3 regions of the Agrobacterium sp. genome follow, and region 2 is predicted to be linked to each of the others. Evidence: riboswitches for the same ligand, from Rfam matches in the RefSeq annotation. Region 2 holds a riboswitch; each other region holds the start of a gene.
The links. A riboswitch is a leader RNA that binds a small molecule or an ion and turns the genes downstream of it on or off. The one in region 2 is predicted to bind cobalamin.
Positions count from the first base shown of each region.

Region 1 (7,371 bases), on a different contig from region 2:
GGCAGGAACGATGTCATCGCCAAGCTGCAGGTGGTGCTGGCTGCGCCCGATATCGACGCCGATGTCTTCCGCAAGCAGATCGAGGTCGTCGGCCGGCTCAATCCGCCACTCACCGTGCTGGTGTCCAAGGACGACCGGGCCTTAAAAGCATCCTCCATACTGGGCGCTGATGTCACCCGCATCGGTGCGCTTGACGTCACCGATCCGCAGGTTCAGGAAGCGGCCCTGAAAGAGGGCGTGCAATTCGTCGATATCTCCAATCTGGAGGCGTCGGACCCACTCAATCACGACCGTTATGCCGCGCTGGCCTCCATGGTTCCGCAGCTGGAGGCAAGCAGGCGCGGTGGTGATATCAATAGTGCAGGAGCCTTCGTATTCGATGCGATCGGCGCAACGGTCTCCAGCCCCTTCCGCCTTGCGAGCCAGGTGGTGAACCCGCAATAGGCTTTGCGGGTTCCTGCTGACATCAGGGTTTCAGAAATCCCAGTCTTCATCTTCAGTCGCGACTGCCTTGCCGATGACATAGGACGAGCCGGATCCGGAGAAAAAGTCGTGGTTCTCGTCGGCATTGGGTGAGAGTGCCGACAGGATCGCTGGATTGACCCGGCAGGCCTCGGCGGGAAACAGCGCCTCGTAACCCAGATTCATAAGGGCCTTGTTGGCGTTGTAATGCAGGAACTGCTTGACATCCTCGGTCAGGCCAACGCCGTCATAGAGGTCTTCGGTATATTTCGCCTCGTTATCGTAAAGTTCGAGCAGGAGATCGAAGGCGAAGTCCTTGATCTCCTGTCTCTCCTTTTCGCCGAGGCGCTCCACCGCCCGCTGGAACTTGTAGCCGATATAATAGCCATGCACGGCCTCGTCGCGGATGATGAGGCGGATCAAATCCGCCGTATTGGTAAGCTTGGCGCGGCTTGACCAGAACATCGGCAGGTAGAAGCCGGAATAGAACAGAAAGCTTTCCAGGAACACGCTGGCGATCTTCTTTTTCAGCGGATCGCCGCTGTCATATTCGCGCATGATCAGCGCGGATTTGCGTTGCAGGAACTCGTTTTCCTCAGACCAGCGATAGGCATCGTCGACATCAGGCGTGGAGCATAGCGTCGAGAAGATCGAGGAATAGGAGCGGGCGTGCACGGCCTCCATGAAGGAAATGTTGGAGAGCACGGCCTCCTCATGCGGCGTGGCCGAATCCGCCATCAGCCGCACGGCGCCGACACCGTTCTGGATGGTGTCGAGCAATGTCAGCCCGGTGAAGACACGGATGGTCAGCTTCTGTTCTTCCGGCTTCAGCGTTCCCCAGGAGGGAATGTCGTTGGAGAGCGGCACCTTTTCCGGAAGCCAGAAATTCGAGGTCAGGCGGTTCCAGACTTCGAGATCCTTGTCGTCCTCGATGCGGTTCCAGTTGACCGCGCGAATGCGGGACGCGGGTTTTACGGCGATGTTCATTGTCTTGTCCCTCAATTCAGAGCGTGCAGGAAACGCAGCCCTGAACCTGCGTGCCTTCCAGCGCCATCTGGCGCAAACGGATGTAGTAGATGGTCTTGATGCCCTTCTTCCAGGCGTAGATCTGCGCCCGGTTGATATCGCGCGTCGTTGCCGTATCGCGGAAGAACAGCGTCAGAGACAGGCCCTGATCGACATGCTGGGTGGCCGCCGCATAGGTGTCGATGATCTTCTCAGGACCGATCTCATAGGCATCCTGATAATATTCGAGATTGTCGTTCGAGAGATAGGAAGCCGGGTAATAAACGCGGCCGATCTTGCCTTCCTTGCGGATTTCGATCTTCGAGACGATTGGATGAATGGAAGACGTCGAGTGGTTGATATAGGAGATCGAACCTGTCGGCGGCACGGCTTGTAGGTTCTGGTTATAAAGACCTGATGCCATGACGTCCTGCCTCAGCGCCTTCCAGTCCTCCTGCGTCGGAATGGCAATGCCGGCCTTTTCGAACAGTTCCTTCACCTTTTCGGTCGCGGGCAACCATTCCCGGTCGGTATATTTGTCGAAATAGTCACCCGAGGCATATTTCGAATTTTCAAAGCCCTTGAAGCTCTGGCCTCTTTCCACCGCCAGCCGGTTGCTGGCGCGGATGGCATGATAGGTCACGGTGTAGAAATAGATATTGGTGAAATCGACGCCCTCTTCGGAACCGTAGAAGATGCGTTCGCGCGCCAGATAGCCGTGCAGGTTCATCTGGCCGAGCCCGATGGCGTGGCTCGCATCATTGCCCTTTTCCACCGAGGGGACGGAGGAAATGTGGCTCATATCAGACACTGCTGTCAGCGCCCGGATGGAGGTCTCGATGGTCTTGCCGAAATCGGCCGAATCCATTGCAGCGGCAATGTTGAGCGAACCGAGATTGCAGGAAATATCCTTGCCCATATGGCTGTAGGACAGATCGGCATTGAATTCACTCGCTTCGCTGACCTGCAGGATTTCCGAGCAGAGATTGCTCATGCTGATGCGGCCGGCGATCGGATTGGCGCGGTTCACCGTGTCCTCGAACATGATGTAGGGGTAACCGCTCTCGAACTGGATTTCGGCGATCACCTGAAAGAATTCGCGCGCCTTGATCTTCTTCTTGCGGATGCGGCTGTCGGCGACCATTTCGTGATATTTTTCGCTGACCGAAATCTCGGTCAACGGCACGCCATAGACCCGCTCCACATCATAGGGCGAGAACAGATACATGTCCTCGTTGTTGCGGGCGAGTTCGAAGGTGATGTCGGGGATCACCACGCCGAGCGACAGCGTCTTGATGCGGATTTTTTCGTCGGCGTTTTCGCGCTTGGTATCAAGGAAGCGCATGATGTCAGGGTGATGGGCATGTAGATAGACCGCGCCAGCACCCTGGCGTGCGCCAAGCTGGTTGGCATAGGAAAAAGAATCTTCCAGCAGCTTCATCACGGGAATAACGCCGGAAGACTGGTTTTCGATCTGTTTGATCGGCGCTCCGAATTCGCGAATATTGGTCAAGGACAGCGCCACGCCGCCGCCGCGCTTGGAAAGCTGCAAGGCCGAATTGATGGAGCGGCCGATGCTTTCCATATTGTCTTCCACCCGCAGCAGAAAACACGAGACCAGCTCGCCGCGGCTCTTTTTGCCGGCATTGAGGAATGTCGGGGTGGCCGGCTGGAAGCGGCCTGAAATGATTTCATCGACCAGATTGCGGGCAAGCTGCTCATCACCACGCGCAAGGGCCAGCGCCACCATGCAGACGCGATCCTCATAACGCTCCAGATAACGTTTTCCGTCGAAGGTCTTCAGCGTATAGGAGGTGTAATATTTGAAGGCGCCGAGAAAGGTCGGGAAGCGGAATTTCCGGGCATAGGCCTCGTCATAGAGGTCACGAACAAAATTGAAGGAATACTGGTCCAGCACCTCCTGCTCGTAATATCCCTCCGTCACCAGATAATCGAGCTTTTCCCTGAGGTTATGGAAAAATACCGTGTTCTGGTTGACGTGCTGGAGGAAATATTGCCGGGCGGCCAGCCGATCCTTGTCGAGCTGGATCTTCCCGTTCTCGTCGTAAAGGTTCAGCATCGCGTTCAGCGCGTGATAGTCCAGCCCCGCATCAAGCGGTTTCTGGCTTGCGGCTGCCGGCTGTTTGGCGTCCTTGCGCAGCGCGCTCGAGGTCAGCGTGTCCAAAATCGTTCCAATCCATGTTTGACGTTGGCGACGTCTTCTTCCGTGCCGAGAAGCTCGAAGCGATAGAGAAACGGCACCGCGCATTTGCGCGAGACGATATCTCCGGCGGATGCGAAAGCGGCGCCAAAATTCGTGTTTCCCGCCGCGATGACGCCGCGAATGAGATTTCGGTTGGAGGGCTCGTTCAAAAACCGGATGACCGGCTTAGGCACGGCCCCTTTGGTGCCGCCGCCCCCATAGGTGGGGGTGACCAGCACATAGGGTTCCGACACATGAGGCACGTCGTCCTCAGCGCCGAGCGGCAGGCGAAACAAACGCCGCCCCAGTTTCAGAAGGAAACGATGGGTGTTTTCAGAGCGGCTGGAATAGTAGACGATCAGGCCCATCGCCTTACCGCCTCAGCTGATCGAGCCGATCATATCCGGCCGGAAACCCGCCCAATGGCGCTCGCCGGCGACGACCACGGGAACCTGCATGTAACCAAGACCCCGGACGTGATCGAGCGCATCCGCATCTTCGGAGATATCGATGATCTCATAGGGAATACCAATGCGGTCGAGCGCACGATAGGTGGCGGTGCACTGGACGCAGGCGGGTTTGCTGTAAACGGTGACGGTCATGATTTCCTCTCTCGAAGCCGATTTCGGACACGGCTCAACATTGCCGATTACAATCGCAATCGGGTGGCGGTGGATCTGTCATTCAGGTGAGGCACGTAGCCCAGGCAACTCTTCGCATTTTCGGATAGAAACCGGGGTCCGGTTTTCCCAAAATGCTGCAAGCCGCACAAAATCACTCTCTACGCCGACGAGCGCAGCAACTTAAAGAAATGCACTGGCATGACTTCACCCCGAAGCTTGTTCTGGAGGGGGCAGAAAAGGGCGCACGCAAATCATTTGCGTCAACACCTTCCTCCGGACACCCCGCCCGTGGACGTTTGCGCTCAAGGCAGGTCTCCTGACTTGCGGGTCACAACATCTATTCCGGCCTTCCCGGAGCTTTTGGCTCCAGTGACCCAAATCGGAACGATGCTCGCCGCTTACAGTTGCGGGGGCAGTTTCGGCCTTGTTCCGCCATGATGGCGTTACGCACCGAATTCCCGTCTTAGCTCCCAATCCTTGCGAATCGGAAGAACCTTGAACACCACATATAGTATATAAGGAAATTTTTACGTCAATGAATAGACACACAAAAGCCCCACCCTGTGGATCAAAAAGATTCAACACATGGTCAACAAAGGCTTAACGGCAAACGCGCTTTGCCGGTAAAGAACTGGAAAGCGTTAATCTATTCCCAGATATCGATATGAATATCGGCTGGACGCGCGTTTTCGATCACCCTTTTTCCGTTGGGAAGATCGTTTTCGAAAAGCTTGGCATGGATCTGAGCGGCATCGAGACCATAACCCTGCCATCTGTTCCGCAGCCTCTCTTCCAGCACGGCGACGGACGGGCCCACGAAGATGGTGAGGTCAAAGCTCTCGGAAAGGCTTGTCCAGGGCGCTTCGTTCAGCAGCAGATAATTGCCTTCGGCAAGGACAAAGCGCGTTTCCGGCGCAATCGCCCGGGCGGACGCAATGGCAATTTCCCGGGAGCGGTCGAAAACCGGAACAAGCACCTCCTGCCCGCCCTTGCGGACGGCGGAGACGATATCCAGGAAGCCGCGCACATCAAAAGTTTCAGGTGCGCCTTTTCGCGGCAGCAGTCCCCGTTCCTCAAGAATGCCATTGTCCATATGGAAGCCATCCATGGGCAGGACGGCGGCCGTTTCGCCTCGCGCCCGCAAGGCCTCAAAAAGAGCATCCGCAAGCGTGGATTTGCCGGCCCCAGGGGGACCGGCAATGGCTATGATGAAACGGGATTGACCCTCTGCCCGCCGAAGAACGTCTTCGACGATCGTCTCAAGCTTCAGCGTCATGCGGCAAGCGTTTCCTTCGGCGCTTCCTTGGCGCCGGTCATGAAGGCGACGGCGTCGGACATGGAATAGTCCTTCGGATTGATGACGCACAGGCGCTTACCGAGCCGGTGGATATGGATGCGATCCGCAACCTCGAAAACATGCGGCATGTTATGCGAGATCAGGACAATCGGCAGACCGCGGGAGCGCACATCCAGAATAAGCTCGAGAACGCGACGGCTTTCCTTGACGCCGAGTGCCGCCGTCGGCTCGTCGAGGATGACGACCTTGGAGCCAAAGGCTGCCGCACGCGCCACCGCCACGCCCTGGCGCTGACCGCCGGAGAGGGTTTCCACCGCCTGATTGATGTTCTGGATCGTCATCAGGCCGAGTTCCGACAGTTTTTCGCGGGCGAATTTTTCCATGGCCGGGCGGTCGAGCGCCCGGAACAGGCTGCCCTGAATGCCGGGCTTGCGGATTTCACGGCCGAGAAACATATTGTCAGCTATGGACAATGCGGGAGACAGCGCAAGGTTCTGATAGACGGTTTCGATGCCCGCCTTGCGCGCCTCGATCGGCGAGCGGAACTGCACCGGCTTGCCTTCCAGCCTGATCTCCCCTTCATCGGGTGTCACCGCACCGGAAATCGCCTTGATGAGAGAGGATTTGCCGGCGCCGTTATCACCGATGACGGCAAGGATTTCGCCCGGATAAAGGTCGAAATCGGCATTGTCGAGGGCGGTCACACGACCGTAGCGTTTGACGAGATTGCGTGCTGTGAGGATAGGTTCTTTTGCCATCAGCCTGCTACCTTTCTGATCCACTGGTCGATTGCGACAGCCAAGATGATAAGGACGCCGATCAACAGATAGGTCCATTGCGGGTCTGTGCCGATAAGCCGGAGACCGAGTGAAAAGACGCCGACGATCAGCGCACCGAAAATCATGCCCATGATGGAGCCGCGTCCGCCGAACAGTGACAGGCCGCCGATAACCACCGCGGTGATGGATTCGATGTTGGCGAACTGGCCGGCGGTCGGCGAAACCGAGCCGATGCGGCCAATGAGGGCCCAGCCGGCAAAGGCGCAGATGAGACCGGACAGGGTATAAACGGTGGTCAGCATACGCTTGACATTGACACCAGCGAGTTCCGCAGCATCAGGATCGTCACCCACGGCATAAAGATGGCGGCCCCAGGCGGTGCGGTTCAGCACATACCAGAGCAGGGCGACCAGCAGAACCATGGCAATGACGCCATAGGTGAAGACCGCGTTGCCGAAACGGATATTCGCGCCGAAGAACTGCAGGATCGGCGCCTGCTGGGCGATGTCCTGAGCCCGGATCGTCTCATTCGCGGAATAGAGGAAGTTGGTCGCAAGCACGATCTGCCACATGCCAAGCGTGACGATGAAGGGCGGCAGGCGCATGCGCGAAACCAGCACGCCGTTGATGAAGCCGCAAAATGCACCGACGGCGAGGCCACAGAGAATGGAAAGCTCCGCCGGAAGACCGTAACGGAAGGTAAACTGCCCCATGACGACGGAGGACAGAACCATGATCGCGCCAACCGAAAGGTCGATGCCGGCCGTCAGGATGACCAGCGATTGCGCTGCGCCAACGATGCCGACGATCGCGACCTGCTGCAGGATGAGGGTTAGCGAGAAGGCGGAGAAAAACTTGCCGCCAAGGAGCAGGCCGAAAATAATCAGCGACAGCACCAGAACGATAAGCGGCACCGCCGCCGGGCTGGAATGGAGAAAATGCTGGAATTTTTCCAGCGCACTCTTGTCGTGCGTATCGAAAGCGGCGACCTGCGTCGAACTT
Region 1 covers NZ_JCABZP010000014.1:4,894-12,264, reverse strand. The annotation lists gene AC5I5B_RS11780 (alpha/beta hydrolase) at 1-444, shown strand, start outside; gene nrdF (class 1b ribonucleoside-diphosphate reductase subunit beta) at 475-1,449, opposite strand; gene nrdE (class 1b ribonucleoside-diphosphate reductase subunit alpha) at 1,466-3,652, opposite strand; gene nrdI (class Ib ribonucleoside-diphosphate reductase assembly flavoprotein NrdI) at 3,640-4,038, opposite strand; gene nrdH (glutaredoxin-like protein NrdH) at 4,051-4,272, opposite strand; cobalamin riboswitch at 4,583-4,806, opposite strand; gene AC5I5B_RS11755 (nucleoside triphosphate hydrolase) at 4,940-5,569, opposite strand; gene AC5I5B_RS11750 (ATP-binding cassette domain-containing protein) at 5,566-6,348, opposite strand; gene AC5I5B_RS11745 (ABC transporter permease) at 6,348-7,371, opposite strand, start outside.
Region 1: linked by a shared signal. The riboswitch ahead of nrdH (glutaredoxin-like protein NrdH) and the one ahead of metE (5-methyltetrahydropteroyltriglutamate--homocysteine S-methyltransferase) in region 2 are both predicted to bind cobalamin.

Region 2 (7,371 bases):
GCAGAACACGATGTTTTTCCAGCAATTGACTGCACGGCAGACGGCAGGGGACAAGACGTCTTGAACGCCGTCCAGTCCACGGCACTGCCTTTGGTGCCCGATTGCGGTGGGCTGATCCGCACGATCGCGTTCGCATTGCCTGCCGCCTTTTTTGCGGACAACGGACCCGCTGACACCGTTTCTCCGCTCATTCCCATCGGAAACCTGCTTTCAGCCCTGCCTGCGGATATCGCTGCCGCTATCGTGGTCGATCGCGCCTGTGTTGCGCCCGCACAAAGCTGGCTCGACGGCCTGCCAACCCACTGCCCCACCGAGTTGATACCCCTTGCCGGAAACGACAGCGTTTCGCATCCATGGCTGCAGGATATGCTCCATGTGCGGAGAAATGATCGCGACGGATATGCCAGTGCGGAGTTTGTTTTGGCGGCGGAAAAGGCCGTCGGGGTCAGTCTGGCCGAGCATCTGGGAGCGGCAACTAGGTATTCCGATGTCGCCTTGGCGGGGGGCAATCAGCTCGTCGGCCCGGATTTTCGGCTGGTGGGCCATTCTAGCCTGCAGGATGACAGTGGGATCGGAAGAAATGCGGCCATCCCGTCGCAACGATGGCGAAAGGTTGAGGCTCTCGACGACCGAAGCGTGTTCAGTTTCGGGTATCGGCCGGAGGATCTCGGCACTATCCCGGCATCTCTGACTCCTTCCGCGACTCCAATTTGCGGAGCGGAGATTGCCGGCGAAAGAATGCACCAATGCGGCTTCCACGTTGACCAGTTCGTTTCCGTCACCGGTCTGAGAAGCGGGGGCCGGCCGTTATTGCTCGTTGCCGATCCCGTCGCGCATGGCGGATGCAATGCCCGCGCCGCAACCGATCTGAAACGAAAGCTGGACGCCTCGGCCCTTTCGCTTGTGCGGCAAGGCTTTGCGATTGAACGAAATCCCATCCCGGTTTCACCGGCCATCGATACCAACAAATGTCTGCCCAGACTTTACAACAATGTCCTTCTTGAAAATGTCACACGTTCCGGTCAGAAACGGCCATTCGTCTGGATTCCGCATTTCGGCGATAGGGAAGCGCTTGAGGAATTCGACGCGATGAATCGGAAAATTTGGGACAGATTCGGCTTTCAGGCCATCGGTGTGGCCGGATGGAGCCATCTTTCAAGCCGCAACGGTGCGTTGCGTTGCGCGACAAAAATAATAAATCGCGGCCCGGACACGCGATTATGAACAAAAAACCGTGCTATTTTGTCAATAAAGCTTCATAATACCCGTGGAAATTGTGTTGAATGTATACCTTCAACAATATTAATTGATAATCATCGGATTTAAGAACCTCAACCGGAGGAATTTGTAATGCAGGCCAAACTACCCAGCCCGATCGACGTCCATGTCGGCGCACAGATCAGAATGCGCCGCAAGTCGCTCGGCATGAGTCAGAGTGCGCTGGCCGGGCGATTGGGCATCACCTTCCAGCAGGTCCAGAAATATGAAAAGGGCGCCAACCGCGTCGGCGCGTCCCGCCTGCAGGCCATTGCATCGATCCTCGGCGTGGAGGTCAGCTCCCTGTTCGCCAATGCCACGCCCGATGGCGACCCGTCAAATCCGGCTCTTGGCACGATCAACGCCATGCAGACCTTCGTGGCTTCGAATGAAGGCTTTTCGCTCAACCAGGCCTTTTCGCGCATCAAGAGCGCCGCCGTGCGCAGAAGCATCGTCGCCCTCGTGACATCGCTTGCGGCGACTGAAGCGGCGGAAAATGCCAGCGCGCCGGCAGACAAAAACGACAATTGACGCAGGTGTGACGCTCGCGTGACGCTCGATGTGGTCAAAAATGAACAACGCAACATCAAAGCGTTTTCATACTGTCGACTGTCGAGAGGGAATCATGGTGGCGTCTACCACAGCTATACTTGAACAGGACAATGCAGACGAGATTCTGGCGCTCGGGCGGATGGTTTCCTATCTTTGCCAGCGCTCGAAGTCTCTGGAACTGGGCATGTCGACCTATTTCCTGGAAATGGCATTGCTGTCGCTGGCCCAGGACATCAATCAGCAGGGTCTGCCGCTGGTAAACGCAGAAATCAATGTCAGCGCCTTGGCACAGGCCGACCTGCATTGAACGTTTTCGCAACGGCATGAACCTGCAGGCGTGATCGTTTCCGCGCCGGCCTCCAGTCGTGAAAGCCTGGGAACGTCTTGTCTGTCCGGCTGGCTCCATCCAGCAGGAGAGTCATTCACATATCTTCCTCCACATTTTATTGGCGCAAGCCATGAGTGAGGCCCGGTTTTGCCAGGCCTCACTTCATATCAGGGCGCCGCGCGGCGAAGCTCGACGGCGGCGGCAACCATGTTGACGAGGGCCGGCCTGACCTCCTCCCACTTGCGGGTCTTCAGGCCGCAATCGGGGTTGATCCAGAGCTGCCGGTCGTCAAGGCGCTCCCGCGCCAGCGCCAGAAGATCGACCATTTCTCCAACATCAGGCACACGCGGCGAATGGATGTCGTAAACGCCGGGACCGATCTGGTTCGGATATTTGTAAGTCCGAAACGCATCCAGCAACTCCATCTTCGACCGCGAGGTCTCGATGGAGATCACGTCGGCATCCATCGCCGCAATGGCATCGATGATCTGGTTGAATTCGGAGTAACACATATGGGTGTGCACCTGTGTGCGATCATCCACGCCGCCGGAGCAAATACGGAAGCATTCCACCGCCCAGCCGAGATAATCCTGCCAGTCCCGGTGCCGAAGCGGCAGGCCTTCGCGAAGAGCTGCCTCATCGATCTGGATCATTTGTGCACCGGCTGCCTCGAGATCGTTGACCTCATCGCGGATGGCGAGCGCGATCTGCCGGCATGTCAGGCTTCTGGCGATATCATCGCGGACAAAGGACCAGTTAAGGATCGTCACCGGTCCGGTCAGCATGCCCTTGACGGGCTTGTCGGTGAGCGACTGGGAATATTCCCACCAGCGGACCGTCATCGGTTTCGGCCGCGACACATCACCGAAGATGATGGGCGGACGCACGTAACGCGAGCCGTAGCTCTGCACCCACGCATGCTGGGTGAAGGCGAAACCGGAAAGCTGTTCACCAAAATATTGCACCATGTCGTTGCGCTCGAACTCGCCATGCACGAGGACGTCGAGACCGATATCCTCCTGCCAGCGAATGGTTGCTTCGGTTTCTTTCTGCAGGAAGCTTTCATATTGCGCATCTGTCAGGACACCCTTCGAATGCGCGGAGCGGGCCTTTCGCACCTCCGGCGTCTGCGGGAAGGAGCCGATGGTGGTCGTCGGGAAAAGCGGCAGCGCAATAGCCTGCGACTGCACCTTCTGCCGCTCGGTAAAGGCATTCGCCCGCTTCCTGTCGGCATCGCCGATCGTTGCGATGCGGTTCTGAACGGCCACATCAGTCACCTTTGACGAGGATGCGCGTGCGACAACTGCCCTGGAGGCGGCTTCCAGTTCCGCCGCGACGATGGCCTTGCCTTCACCGAGCGCCCTGCCGAGCGTGGCAAGCTCGCCGAGCTTCTGGGTCGCAAAGGAAAGCCAGCTTTTCAGATCGGCATCGAGACCGGTTTCCAGTTCAAGATCGACCGGAACATGCAGCAGCGAGCATGAAGGCGCGATTTGAAACGCTTCCGCACCCCGCACGGCAATTGCAGCTTCCAGCCGGTCGATAATCGCGGCGAGATCGGCGCGCCAGATATTGCGGCCGTCGATGACACCGAGCGACAGGACACGGCTTTCGGGCAACGCCTTCAGCACCGCCTCGAACTGACCGGGGCCACGCACCAGATCGACATGAAGACCCGCGACCGGAAGTGCGGCAACGACCTCCAGATTATCCTCGAGACCGCCGAAATAGGTGGCCACGAGGATTTTCAGATCCGGGGCGGCTTTCGACAATTGCTGATAGGCCACAGTCAGCGCGTGGCGTTCCCCCTCGGAAAGGTCCAATACAGCCACGGGTTCGTCGATCTGCACCCAGTCGGCGCCGGCCGCACGCAGGCGGTGTAGCAACTCTTCGTAGACGGGCAACAGTTTTGCCAACAGATCGAGCGGCTTAAAGGCTGCCTCACGCACCTTGGCAAGCTTCAGGAACGTGACCGGCCCGAGAATGACCGGGCGCGTATGAATGCCGAGCGCCTTCGCCTCGAGAAAATGATCGACCGGCTTTTGCGAGGTGAGCGCGAAATGCTGATCCTCGGAGACCTCCGGCACCATGTAATGATAATTGGTGTCGAACCACTTGGTCATCTCCAGCGCCGGAACGCCCTGACCGTGGTGCGCATGTCCTTCATGCACATGACCGCAACTTGCATGCGCCTCGCTCTGGCTGCCGCGCGCCATGGCGAAATAGGTCGACATGGACACCTCTCCGCCCGTCCATCCGTAGAGGGACGGGATGGCACCGACCATCGCAGCCGTATCGAGGACGTGGTCATAGAGGGAAAAATCGTTGGACGGGATATGGCTAATCCCCTTTTGCTGCTGAAGCGCCCAGTTTTCGGCGCGCAGCTTAGCGGCGGTTTCGAGAAGTACTGCTTCGGAAATCTTTCCCGACCAGAAGCCTTCAATCGCGAATTTCAGTTCGCGACGGCGGCCAATCCTCGGAAATCCGAGCGATGCGACTGGAATGGTCTTGTTTGACATTGTCATACCCCAGATGGTTGTGGGGGCATGGGTAAAGCGGACGCGTGCGGGCCCAGCCGTTGCCGGGCCAACGAGCAACCACCGGGACACCCCGCCCGTGGACGTTATTTTGCCCTGGCAGGTCTCCTGGCTCGCGGGTCGTCACCTTTGCCCGTCTTCCCGGGGCTTTCACCCCAGTGACGTTGATGGACAAAGGCTCACCGCTTACAGTTGCGGGGGCAGCTCCGGTATTGCCGATCCAACGGCGCACCGGATTCCCTCTTAGCTCCGGGATTGAAACAATCAGGCCCGGAGAACCATGACACCCGCATTTCTCACCACGGGCGTCACGATGTCAATAGATATAAAGAAATCTTTATATCTTTATTTCATTCGAAGACAGATGTCAGGACACGACCGCGCCCGGACCTGCCACAGCACCTGATGGCACCTTGCCCAGAATAATCATGCCGAGAACCTCGTCCTTCGTCACATCTTCCGTGCGGGCATGGCCGACCACCTTGCCGTTTTTCATCACGAATACCCGGTCCGCCAGATCAAAGACGTCGTGGATATCGTGGCTGATGAGGAAGATGCCGATGCCCTGCCGTTTCAGCTCCTTGACGAGATCGCCGACCTGCGCGGTTTCCTGCGGCCCGAGTGCAGCCGTCGGTTCGTCCATGATAAGGATGCGGGCGTCAAAAAGGATGGCGCGGGCGATGGCAACGGATTGCCGCTGACCGCCGGACAATGCCTTCACTGGTTCCTTGAACCGCCGGAAATTGGGGTTGAGACGCCCCATGACCTCGCGGGCCGAGGCCTCCATGGCGACATCATCAAGCGTGCCCCATTTCGTCTTCAGCTCACGGCCGAGATAAAGATTGGCCGCCGCATCGACATTATCCGCCACTGCCAGCGTCTGGTAGATGGTTTCAATGCCGTATTTCTTGGCGTCGCGGGGATTGCGGATATCCACATCCTCGCCGTTGATGAGGATATCGCCCCCATCCCGCCGGTATGCGCCGGACAATATCTTGATGAGCGTCGATTTGCCCGCACCATTGTGGCCGAGAAGGGCGACCACCTCGCCGGGGAAAAGATCGACTGAGGCGTTTTCCACCGCATGGATACCGCCGAAGGAAATGGAAATATTGCGCATTTCCACGAGGGGCGTGACTTGGTCCGTCATTGGGGTTCTCCTCGGTTCTTACTTGGCGCGGGCGCGGTAGATGGTGTCGAGCCAGACGGCGACGACCAGAACCACACCGACGACGATGCGCTGGAAAGGCGTATCGATGCCCACGAGCACCATGCCGGATTGCAGCGATTGCATGACGAGCGCGCCGAGCATCGCGCCCGCTATGGTGCCGACGCCGCCGGCGAGCGAGGTGCCGCCGATGACCGCCGCCGCGATCGTATAAAGTTCGTCCAGTTCACCCTGGGCGTTGGTTGCCGCATTGAGGCGGGCAGTGGAGATTGCCGCCGCGATGGCGCACAGAACGCCCATCAGCGTGAATATCTTCACCGTGACCCAGCGGGTCTTGATGCCGGCGAGTTCGGCCGCTTCCGGATTGCCGCCGATGGCGAACACATAGCGTCCGAAGCGCAGCCGCGTGGCAATGAAAGTCATCACTGCACCAACGGCGAGCGCCATCAGCACCGGTATGGCAATGCCGTGCGGAATGAACAGGCCACCATCCGGCCAGGAGATGCCATTGGCATCGGCATAGTTGCGGGCGATGTTGATCGGCCAGGGATAGCTGTTGACCACCGCCACGAAACCGACGACGACGAAGCAGCCGAGCGCCACCAGAAAATATTCCGCCCAGACCGGCCGCAGCGGAAAGCCGAAACGGCGGCGCTGGTGGCGGGAATTGAGGATTGCAGCGACAATGGCGACGCAGGCGACGATGGCAGCGACCCAGCTCCATGTCGCGCCAATCGAGCCGCTGGTGCCGCCGCCCATCAGGCGGAAGGTGGAATCCATCGGCGCCACGGTGCGGCCGCTGGTGACGAACCAGGTGCCGCCGCGCCAGACCAGCAGGCCGCCGAGCGTGACGATGAAGGACGGCACATTCAGGAAGGCGATGATCGAACCCTGCAGCATGCCGATGGCGCCGCCGACGAGAATACCGACCAGAAGCGTGACGATCCATGTCGCCCAATGTTCGAAGCCGAGAAGCTGCGGCAGGATTTCCGCCTGCGTGACACCCATGATCATGCCGGAAAAACCGAGGATCGACCCGACCGACAGGTCGATATTGCGGGTGACGATGACGAGCACCATACCGGTCGCCATGACAGCCACGGACGCGGTCTGCACGGAAAGGTTCCAGAGGTTTCGCGGCGTCAGGAACAGGCCGCCGGACAGGATATGAAATCCGATCCAGATCAGAAGAAGCGCGCCGACCATGCCGAGCAGGCGGGTATCAAGCTCCGTTGCGCTGATGAAGCGCGCGATGGAGCCTGTCTTTTCCGTCTTGGCGGACGCTGGGGAATTGGATTGGGTCATATCGGCCATGAACTGCCGGTGCTCCTCACATCTTAAAAGGCGCTGCGCCATGAACCATGGCGCAGCGCCCGAACCGGGACATAGTCGATCAGTTGCAGGCCTTGACGGATCCGGCCTTCACACCCTGGCAGGCCGTTTCCTTCTTGATCCAGCCGGCATCGATCACGACGTTCAGATTGTCCTTGGTGATGGCGATCGGCTTGAGGAAGACCGACTGCATCGTGACC
Region 2 covers NZ_JCABZP010000015.1:43,283-50,653, forward strand. The annotation lists gene AC5I5B_RS17740 (TfuA-like protein) at 1-64, shown strand, start outside; gene AC5I5B_RS17745 (hypothetical protein) at 61-1,224, shown strand; gene AC5I5B_RS17750 (helix-turn-helix domain-containing protein) at 1,351-1,788, shown strand; gene AC5I5B_RS17755 (hypothetical protein) at 1,883-2,116, shown strand; gene metE (5-methyltetrahydropteroyltriglutamate--homocysteine S-methyltransferase) at 2,305-4,653, opposite strand; cobalamin riboswitch at 4,753-4,969, opposite strand; gene AC5I5B_RS17765 (ATP-binding cassette domain-containing protein) at 5,039-5,821, opposite strand; gene AC5I5B_RS17770 (sugar ABC transporter permease) at 5,840-7,153, opposite strand; gene xylF (D-xylose ABC transporter substrate-binding protein) at 7,233-7,371, opposite strand, start outside.

Region 3 (7,371 bases), on a different contig from region 2:
AAATACCTTCAACAGCATCCTCTCGCGGGTCTATTTTTCGAAGGGCGCAAGGGCCGGCGATGTCGCGGCGCTGTTGCGCACGACCGGTTTCGAACCTGTCGCGATCGATCAGGAACTTCAGGCCATTCACCGCGCCCAGGCGAAAAACTTCAGCCTTCTAAAAGGCGTCCTGCGCGGGCTGCAGCATCGTTATGCGGTATGTGCGGTGAAGCCGGATGTTACTGGCAAAAGCTGAGGCGGCATCAACCGCCGCAGCTGGGCCTCCGACATCGCTTTATTTTTCCGCCTGCTCGAAAAGATCGTCGAACCGTGGTTTGGCGCGACCCGGCACGTCCACCGTCCTGTAGCTCTGCGGCAGGGTCGCATCGCCCACCTTGATCAGCATGACCATGCCCATGCCGTAATGCGGCGAGCATTTTATGCCGTAAAAGCCCGGCTTTTCGAACCCGGTCTCGAACTCGTCATTGATCCGGCTTTTGAACCCTTCGACACCTTCCGGAACCATGCCATCGATGGTCGCGGCATTGTGGCTCTTGTGAGTGGGCACAAAGCGTACGCGGTCGCCGGGCGCGATTTCGAGAAAATCGGGCTCGAATACCATCGGGCCCTTTTCGCCCCGGTTCAGCATTTTCACCTCGAAGGTCTCGGCTGAAGCCTGAAGCGGAAAGCCCGTGACCGTCACGGCAATTGCGGCAGCGGCGTAAAAGAGTCTGGTCTTTGCAGCGGCGTTTGCGAGCATCGTCAACATCATCATCGTGCCAATACTTTCCTTGGGTGCTCGGCCCGCCCATGGGCCGGCAGAAAACGAATATGGGAAAAGCCGCCCTCGTCCGTGGTGACGACACATTCGACTCCGAAAACCTCGGCTATTGTCGCCGGTGTCAGAACGTCCCGCGGCGGGCCGACCGCGATCATCTCACCCCGATGCATGATGGCGACGCGGTCGCAGAACATGGCGGCGTGATTGAGATCGTGCAGCGCCGCAACGACGGTCAGACCCTGCCGGCGCACCAGATCGAGCAGGCCGATCTGGTGGCCTATGTCAAGGTGATTGGTCGGTTCGTCCAGCAGCAGGATATGCGGCTCCTGCGTCAATGCGCGGGCAATGTGCAGGCGCTGGCGTTCGCCGCCGGAAAGATGATGCCAGTTGCGCTCCGCCTTGTCGGCCATGTCGACATTGGCAAGTGCCGCATCAACAATGGCGTCGTCATTCTGTGACCAAGCGGAAAGCGGCCCGAGATAGGGCGTGCGTCCAAGCTCCACGGCCTGCCGTGCGGTGATGCGCTCGGTGGTTTCAGCCTGTTGCTCCACGAAGGCAAGCCGGCGGGCAAGATCGCGGCGTCCCAGCGAGGCAAGCGGCTCCTCGCCAAGCGTAACGTGCCCCCGGCGTGGTTTGCGAATTCCCGCCAGCATGGAAAGCAGCGTGCTCTTGCCGGAACCATTCGGGCCGATGATGCCCAGAAACTCCCCGGAACCGACATTGAGCGAAACGCCGCGCACGATATCGATATTGCCGGCATGGAAATGCAGGCCGTGGGCGGATAACTTCATGACCGCGCCCTCTTTTGCCCCAGGATGAAGGCGAAGGCGGGCGCGCCGACCAGCGCGGTGATGACGCCGATGGGCAGCACCTGCCCCGGAATGACGATGCGCGAGAGAATATCCGCGACTATCATGAAAACCGCACCGGTCAGTGCCGTCACCGGCAGCAAGATGCCATGGCGAACGCCGACGAAGATGCGCGCGGCATGGGGAATGACGAGCCCGACGAAACCGATGGAGCCGACCAGCGACACCATCGCGGCCGTCATGATTGCCGAAACCGAGATCAGCACCGCATAGACCCACCGCACCGGGATACCGAGTGAAGCGGCGGCTTGACCGCCGAAGGCAAAGGCATCCAGCGCCCGGGCATACCAGAGACACACAGCAAGACCCGCAAGGCTGACCGGCAGCGCCAGCCAGACATCCGGCCAGCGCACGCCCGAGAGGTTGCCGAGCAGCCAGAACATAATGCCGCGCGCCTGTTCCGCATTGGCGGATTTGGTGACGATGAAAGAGGTCATGGCGTTGAACAGCTGCGACCCGGCCACCCCCGCCAGAATGATGGCGCTGTTGCCATGTCCCGCCCGCACCGCGAGAAGGCTGACCAGAGAAAAGGCCACAAAAGCACCGATGAGCGCGCCGGCCGGCATCGTCAGGAAACCCGCGCCAAAACCCAGAAGCGCGACAGCGACGGCACCGGTGGAGGCGCCGGCGGAAATGCCGAGAATATAGGGATCGGCAAGCGGGTTGCGCAGAAGCGATTGCAGCACCGCCCCGGCGAGCGCCAGCGAAGCCCCGCAGCAGGCGGCGACAACGGCGCGGCTGAGGCGATAACTCCAGACAATGCCCTCATCCAGCGGCTCCAACGGATAACCCGCATGGAAAACACGGTTGGCGATAGTTTTCGCCACGACGTCAAAGGGAATGGCGGTCTCGCCGATGGCCGCTCCGGCCATCAGCGCGACGAGCAGCAGGGCGAGCGCGGCGAAAGCCAGTCCCACCCTGCCGAAATGGACGGAAAGACTGTTCACTTGGCGAGGCCGGCAGCCGAAATCGCTTCAGCCAGCGTTTCGATGCCTTCAATGGTGCGAATGGTCGGGTTCATCGCCTGCGCATCCATTTCGAACACATGACCTTGCTTGACGGCGGGCATGATGCTGGCCACGGGATCGCTGGCGAGGAACTTCAGCTTGACGGCGACATCGTCAGCCGGGAAGCGACGGCGGTCCATCTTGCCGGCGACGATGACGGACGGATTTGCCTTGGCGATGGTTTCCCAGCCGACGGTCGGCCATTCCTCATCGCTTTCGATGACATTCTTTAAGCCCAGTGCGGACATGATGTAACCGGGCGCGCCGTTGCGGCCGGCCACATAGGGGTCGATATCCAGCTCGGCGCTGGAGAACCAGAAGACGGCGGAAAGCTTGCCATTTGCCGAGGCGATCTTGGTGCGGGCGGCTTCCTCACGCTTCTTCAGATCGGCAACGACTTCCTCGCCGCGATCCTGCACGTTGAAGATTTTGGCGAGATCGCGGATTTCCTGATAGATCAGATCCATGGTGAAGCCGGTGTTGCGCACGCCGTCGCCACCGCCGGAATTATCCTTGCCGATGCAATCGGCAGGCGAGGTATAGACGGGAATGCCGAGTTCGGCGAATTGCACCGGCGTTCCGACGACGCCTTCAGGGCCGATCTGCCACTGGAACTGCGTCGTCACGAGGTCAGGCCTCTTGCCGACAACCGCCTCAAAGCTCGGATCATTATCGGCCAGTCGCTCGACCTTGGCATTGGCCTCCTCGTAGCCCTTCAGAACCGGGCCGATCCACAGCGCCGTGCCGACCACCTTGTCAGCAACCCCGAGCAGATAAAGAACCTCGGTCGTGCTCTGGCCGACGGATACGGTGCGGGCGGGAGCCTGCTTGAAGGTGATCTCCTGACCGCAGCTGTTGATCGTCAGGGGGTAAGTGGTTTCGGCAGCGTTAGCGTTGGCAAGAGGCAAAACCGCAAACGCGGCGGCCAGAAAGCCGGCATGGACCGGCAGGCGTCTAGAACGAAACATGTGTTCTCCAGTCGAAAGTAAAACTTATTCCAGAGCAGCAGGCGTCAGAACGCGCAGCAACAGCGGGACGTCTTGTACGGAGAACGACGACGGGACGCAAACCAAATGTTATGAAATAACATTACAATCTCCTCCTCCGGGCTTCCCCGCCCGTAACGATGGTTCATATTTTGACGGCAGGTCTCCTGGCTCACGGATTTGCGTCACTCATCTGCCTTCCCGCATTCCAGAGAATACAGTGGCATGACGCCTTGAAGCGTCACTGGGATGAACGACAATCCGCTTACAGTTGCGGGGGCAGCCACGGCATTGGGCGAAAAAGATCGCCCGCACCATGTTCCCTATTAATCCCTTCGCCTTTCGGCTGCAGGAACCGTCGCTTTCTCACATAAGGGGCAACGGGCGGGGCGTCAATTGCGATAGTGCCGCACCTCAGCACAAAGACGGGCCAGCCAGGGCGAAAATCATTGCGGGACCAGAGCCGGCCGGTTGCGGCACGTTTTTCGACATGGTGGTCAGCGTTTCGATCACCACCAGGCCGGATTGCGTCAGAAAGTCGGTCAGAAGACCACTGTCACGCACGGCATCGAGACGGACGAGCTGATCGTCCAGATCGGAAAAATGCCGCCTGACCAGCGCAATGGCCTGCGTTTCCTCACCCGCAACGACCGGGCCGACAATATGGCCCCGTCCCGCTGCGCGCCGCAATGCAAAGGCCACGAGACGATCCGCCTCGAACAGGCCATAACCCTTATTTTCCCGCAGGAGACGCTGCAGGACGCGCTGGCGCGAGACACCGAAAGCCGCCTGATCCAGATCCGCAACAGCGGACAAATGGTCCTCCGAAAGCGGCTCGATCCTCTGTTTTCTTCCGAGCGTCGGCATCTCGGCAGGGCAGCGCGCCTTGCCGCGAAGGAGATGTACTTTTTCCGCATCTCCGGCAAAACCCAGCCGGGCAAAAAGCCGCCGCGACGCTTCCGTGGCGTTCAGCCGCAGTGCAGCGTCAGGGTAATCTGCCATGAGTTGCCCCACCAGCCACGGTGCAACGCCCTGCCCCTGCAAACGCGGGGAAACGATGACCATACCGACCGTCGCGAAACCTTCATCATAAGGAAACAGCATGGCGGTTGCGACAACGCGATCAATTTCGTCAAGCGCAGCAAGGCCGATGCCACATTGACGCAGGAAACACCATTCATTCGCGTGGTATCGCCATCCGACAGCCATGGAGAGGGCATGCAGATGATCGGCCTCCACATCGGCGATATCCACGGTTCGCAACTCGAAACTATCGACCTTGAGCAGCTCCATGACAAACGGCTCTCATTCCCTCCGGCGCGGAACCTTGATCCCGGCAGCCCAGCCCACGACATCCGAAGATAACCAGCCTTGCCGGCAGGAATTTTCCGAAAGCGCTGGAAAGACACAACAATCTACCGAAAACACCCCTATTTCAGCAGATAAACGCCGCCGGCCGCTCTAAGCTTTTCGACGTTGAAGCGGCGGAGACAGCCATGAACGCAATCGAAATTCTGGAGCGTCTTGTCGGCTTCCCATCGGTCGTCGGAACCGCCAATGGCGATATCGCCGGGTGGATCGCCGATTATCTGGATAGTCACGGCGCGAAAGTATCGCTGCTTGCCGGTCCCGAGGGCGACCGCGCCAATCTCTTCGCCAGCTTCGGGCCGACAGATACCAGCGGATACATCCTGTCCGGCCATATGGATGTGGTGCCTGCCGGTGAGCCGGAATGGTCCTCCGATCCCTTCACCCTGAGAGCGGAAGGCGAGCGTCTTTACGGACGCGGAACCACCGACATGAAGGGATTTCTGGCCACGGTTCTCGCCGCGGCACCGGCATTTTCGCGCATGGCGCTGAATCGCCCCATTCATATTGCCTTTTCCTATGACGAGGAGGCGGGCTGCCGCGGCGTCCCGCACCTCATTGCCCGATTGCCGGAACTATGCGCAAAACCGGCGGGCGCGATCATCGGCGAACCGAGCAATCTGCGTGCCGTGCGCGCCCACAAGGGCAAGGCCGCTGCACGCATCACCATTCGCGGCCGCTCCGGCCATTCCTCGCGGCCGGATCAGGGCGTGAACGCCATCCATTTGATCACCGGCATCATGGCGAAGGCTGTCGAGACCGCACAGGCCCTCACGCAGGGCCCCTTCGAGGCGACATTCGAGCCCCCCTATTCTTCCCTACAGATCGGCACGGTGAAAGGCGGACAGGCGATCAACATCATTCCCGATCTCTGCGCCATCGAACTGGAAGCACGAGCGATTGCCGGTGTGTCGCCGCTCGCCCTGCTCCAGCCGGTGCGTGACGGCGTCGAAGCGCTCGCCGCTGAGGGCATCGACATAGAATGGGCGCCGATGAGCGATTATCCGGCGCTGTCCCTCGCCGCCGATGCGCCGCTCGTGAAGCTTCTGGAAGAATTGACCGGCGCGCCCTGCATCGCCGCCGTCAGCTACGGCACGGAGGCCGGGCTCTTTCAGGCTGCCGGCATCGACGCCATCATCTGCGGCCCGGGCGATATCGGCCGCGCCCACAAGCCGGACGAATTCATAACGGCCGGCGAACTTTCGGCCTGCCAGTCAATGCTGGAAACACTGGCGAACCGCTGCACGGTTTAAACCTTCGGAACCACGGATATCAGATGACGTTTTTCTTCAATTCCGACGCGAAGCGCGGCGAGATTTTCCGGCAGGCCCTGGCCCGCGACCTGCCGGAGCTGCCCTTCTCGATGGATGCCGCCAGCGTTGATGCCGATACGGTTCGATATCTCATCACCTGGACCGTGCCTGATGATATCGGCCGCTACCGCAATCTCGAAATCCTGTTTTCCATCGGTGCGGGTGTCGATCAGTTCCACATCGATGCGGTCCCTGCGCATGTGAAGGTCGTGCGCATGGTGGATGAAGGCATCATCCGCATGATGCAGGAATATGTAAGCCTTGGCGTGCTGGCGCTTCACCGCAACCTGCCGGTCTATTTAAAACAGCAGCGCCAGCAACTCTGGAAGGCTTTGCCGCAACGTCAGGCGGAAGAGTGCCGCGTGGGCGTTCTCGGCCTCGGCATGCTGGGTGTTGCGGCGCTGGAGCGGCTGAAACCCTTCGGTTTTCCACTTTCCGGCTGGAGCCGTTCCCCGCGCGCGATCGACGGCGTCACCTGCCATCACGGCGAAGCCGGATTGGCCGCCATCCTCTCGACAAGCGATATTCTCGTCTGCCTGCTGCCGCTGACCGAAGAGACCGTGGGGCTTCTGAACGGCGAACGTCTGGCAATGCTTCCGGAAGGCGCTGGCCTCGTTCACGCCGGGCGCGGCAAACAACTCGACCACGACGCCCTCGTCGATGCGCTGGATAATGGCGGGCTCTCGGGCGCGGTGATCGACGTCACCGAACCCGAACCGCTGCCGGAAGAGCATCGTTTCTGGACCCATCCGAAAATTCTTCTGACGCCGCATATCGCCAGCGTCACCCAGCCGCATTCGGCAGCACGCACCGTTGTCGAAAACATCAAACGATACCAGTCCGGCCTCGAGCCGCTCGGCCTCGTCGACCGCAACCGCGGATATTGATCATACCGTTCCAGGAAAGGACACCCATGCCGCTTCTCAAGACCATCGACACCCATCCCGCCTTCGAACCGAAAGCTTCCAAGGCCCTGCCGGAACGCCTCATCTCCGGCGATCCGTCCTTCAAAACCTGGCCGCTGGACGAAGCCCGCAACGGCACCGTCCACACCGGCATCTGGGAAGC
Region 3 covers NZ_JCABZP010000011.1:292,831-300,201, forward strand. The annotation lists gene AC5I5B_RS10290 (class I SAM-dependent methyltransferase) at 1-235, shown strand, start outside; gene AC5I5B_RS10295 (pseudoazurin) at 275-754, opposite strand; gene AC5I5B_RS10300 (ABC transporter ATP-binding protein) at 751-1,551, opposite strand; gene AC5I5B_RS10305 (FecCD family ABC transporter permease) at 1,548-2,576, opposite strand; gene AC5I5B_RS10310 (ABC transporter substrate-binding protein) at 2,573-3,604, opposite strand; cobalamin riboswitch at 3,763-3,997, opposite strand; gene AC5I5B_RS10315 (GNAT family N-acetyltransferase) at 4,037-4,915, opposite strand; gene argE (acetylornithine deacetylase) at 5,119-6,243, shown strand; gene AC5I5B_RS10325 (2-hydroxyacid dehydrogenase) at 6,267-7,190, shown strand; gene AC5I5B_RS10330 (cupin domain-containing protein) at 7,217-7,371, shown strand, end outside.
Region 3: linked by a shared signal. The riboswitch ahead of AC5I5B_RS10310 (ABC transporter substrate-binding protein) and the one ahead of metE (5-methyltetrahydropteroyltriglutamate--homocysteine S-methyltransferase) in region 2 are both predicted to bind cobalamin.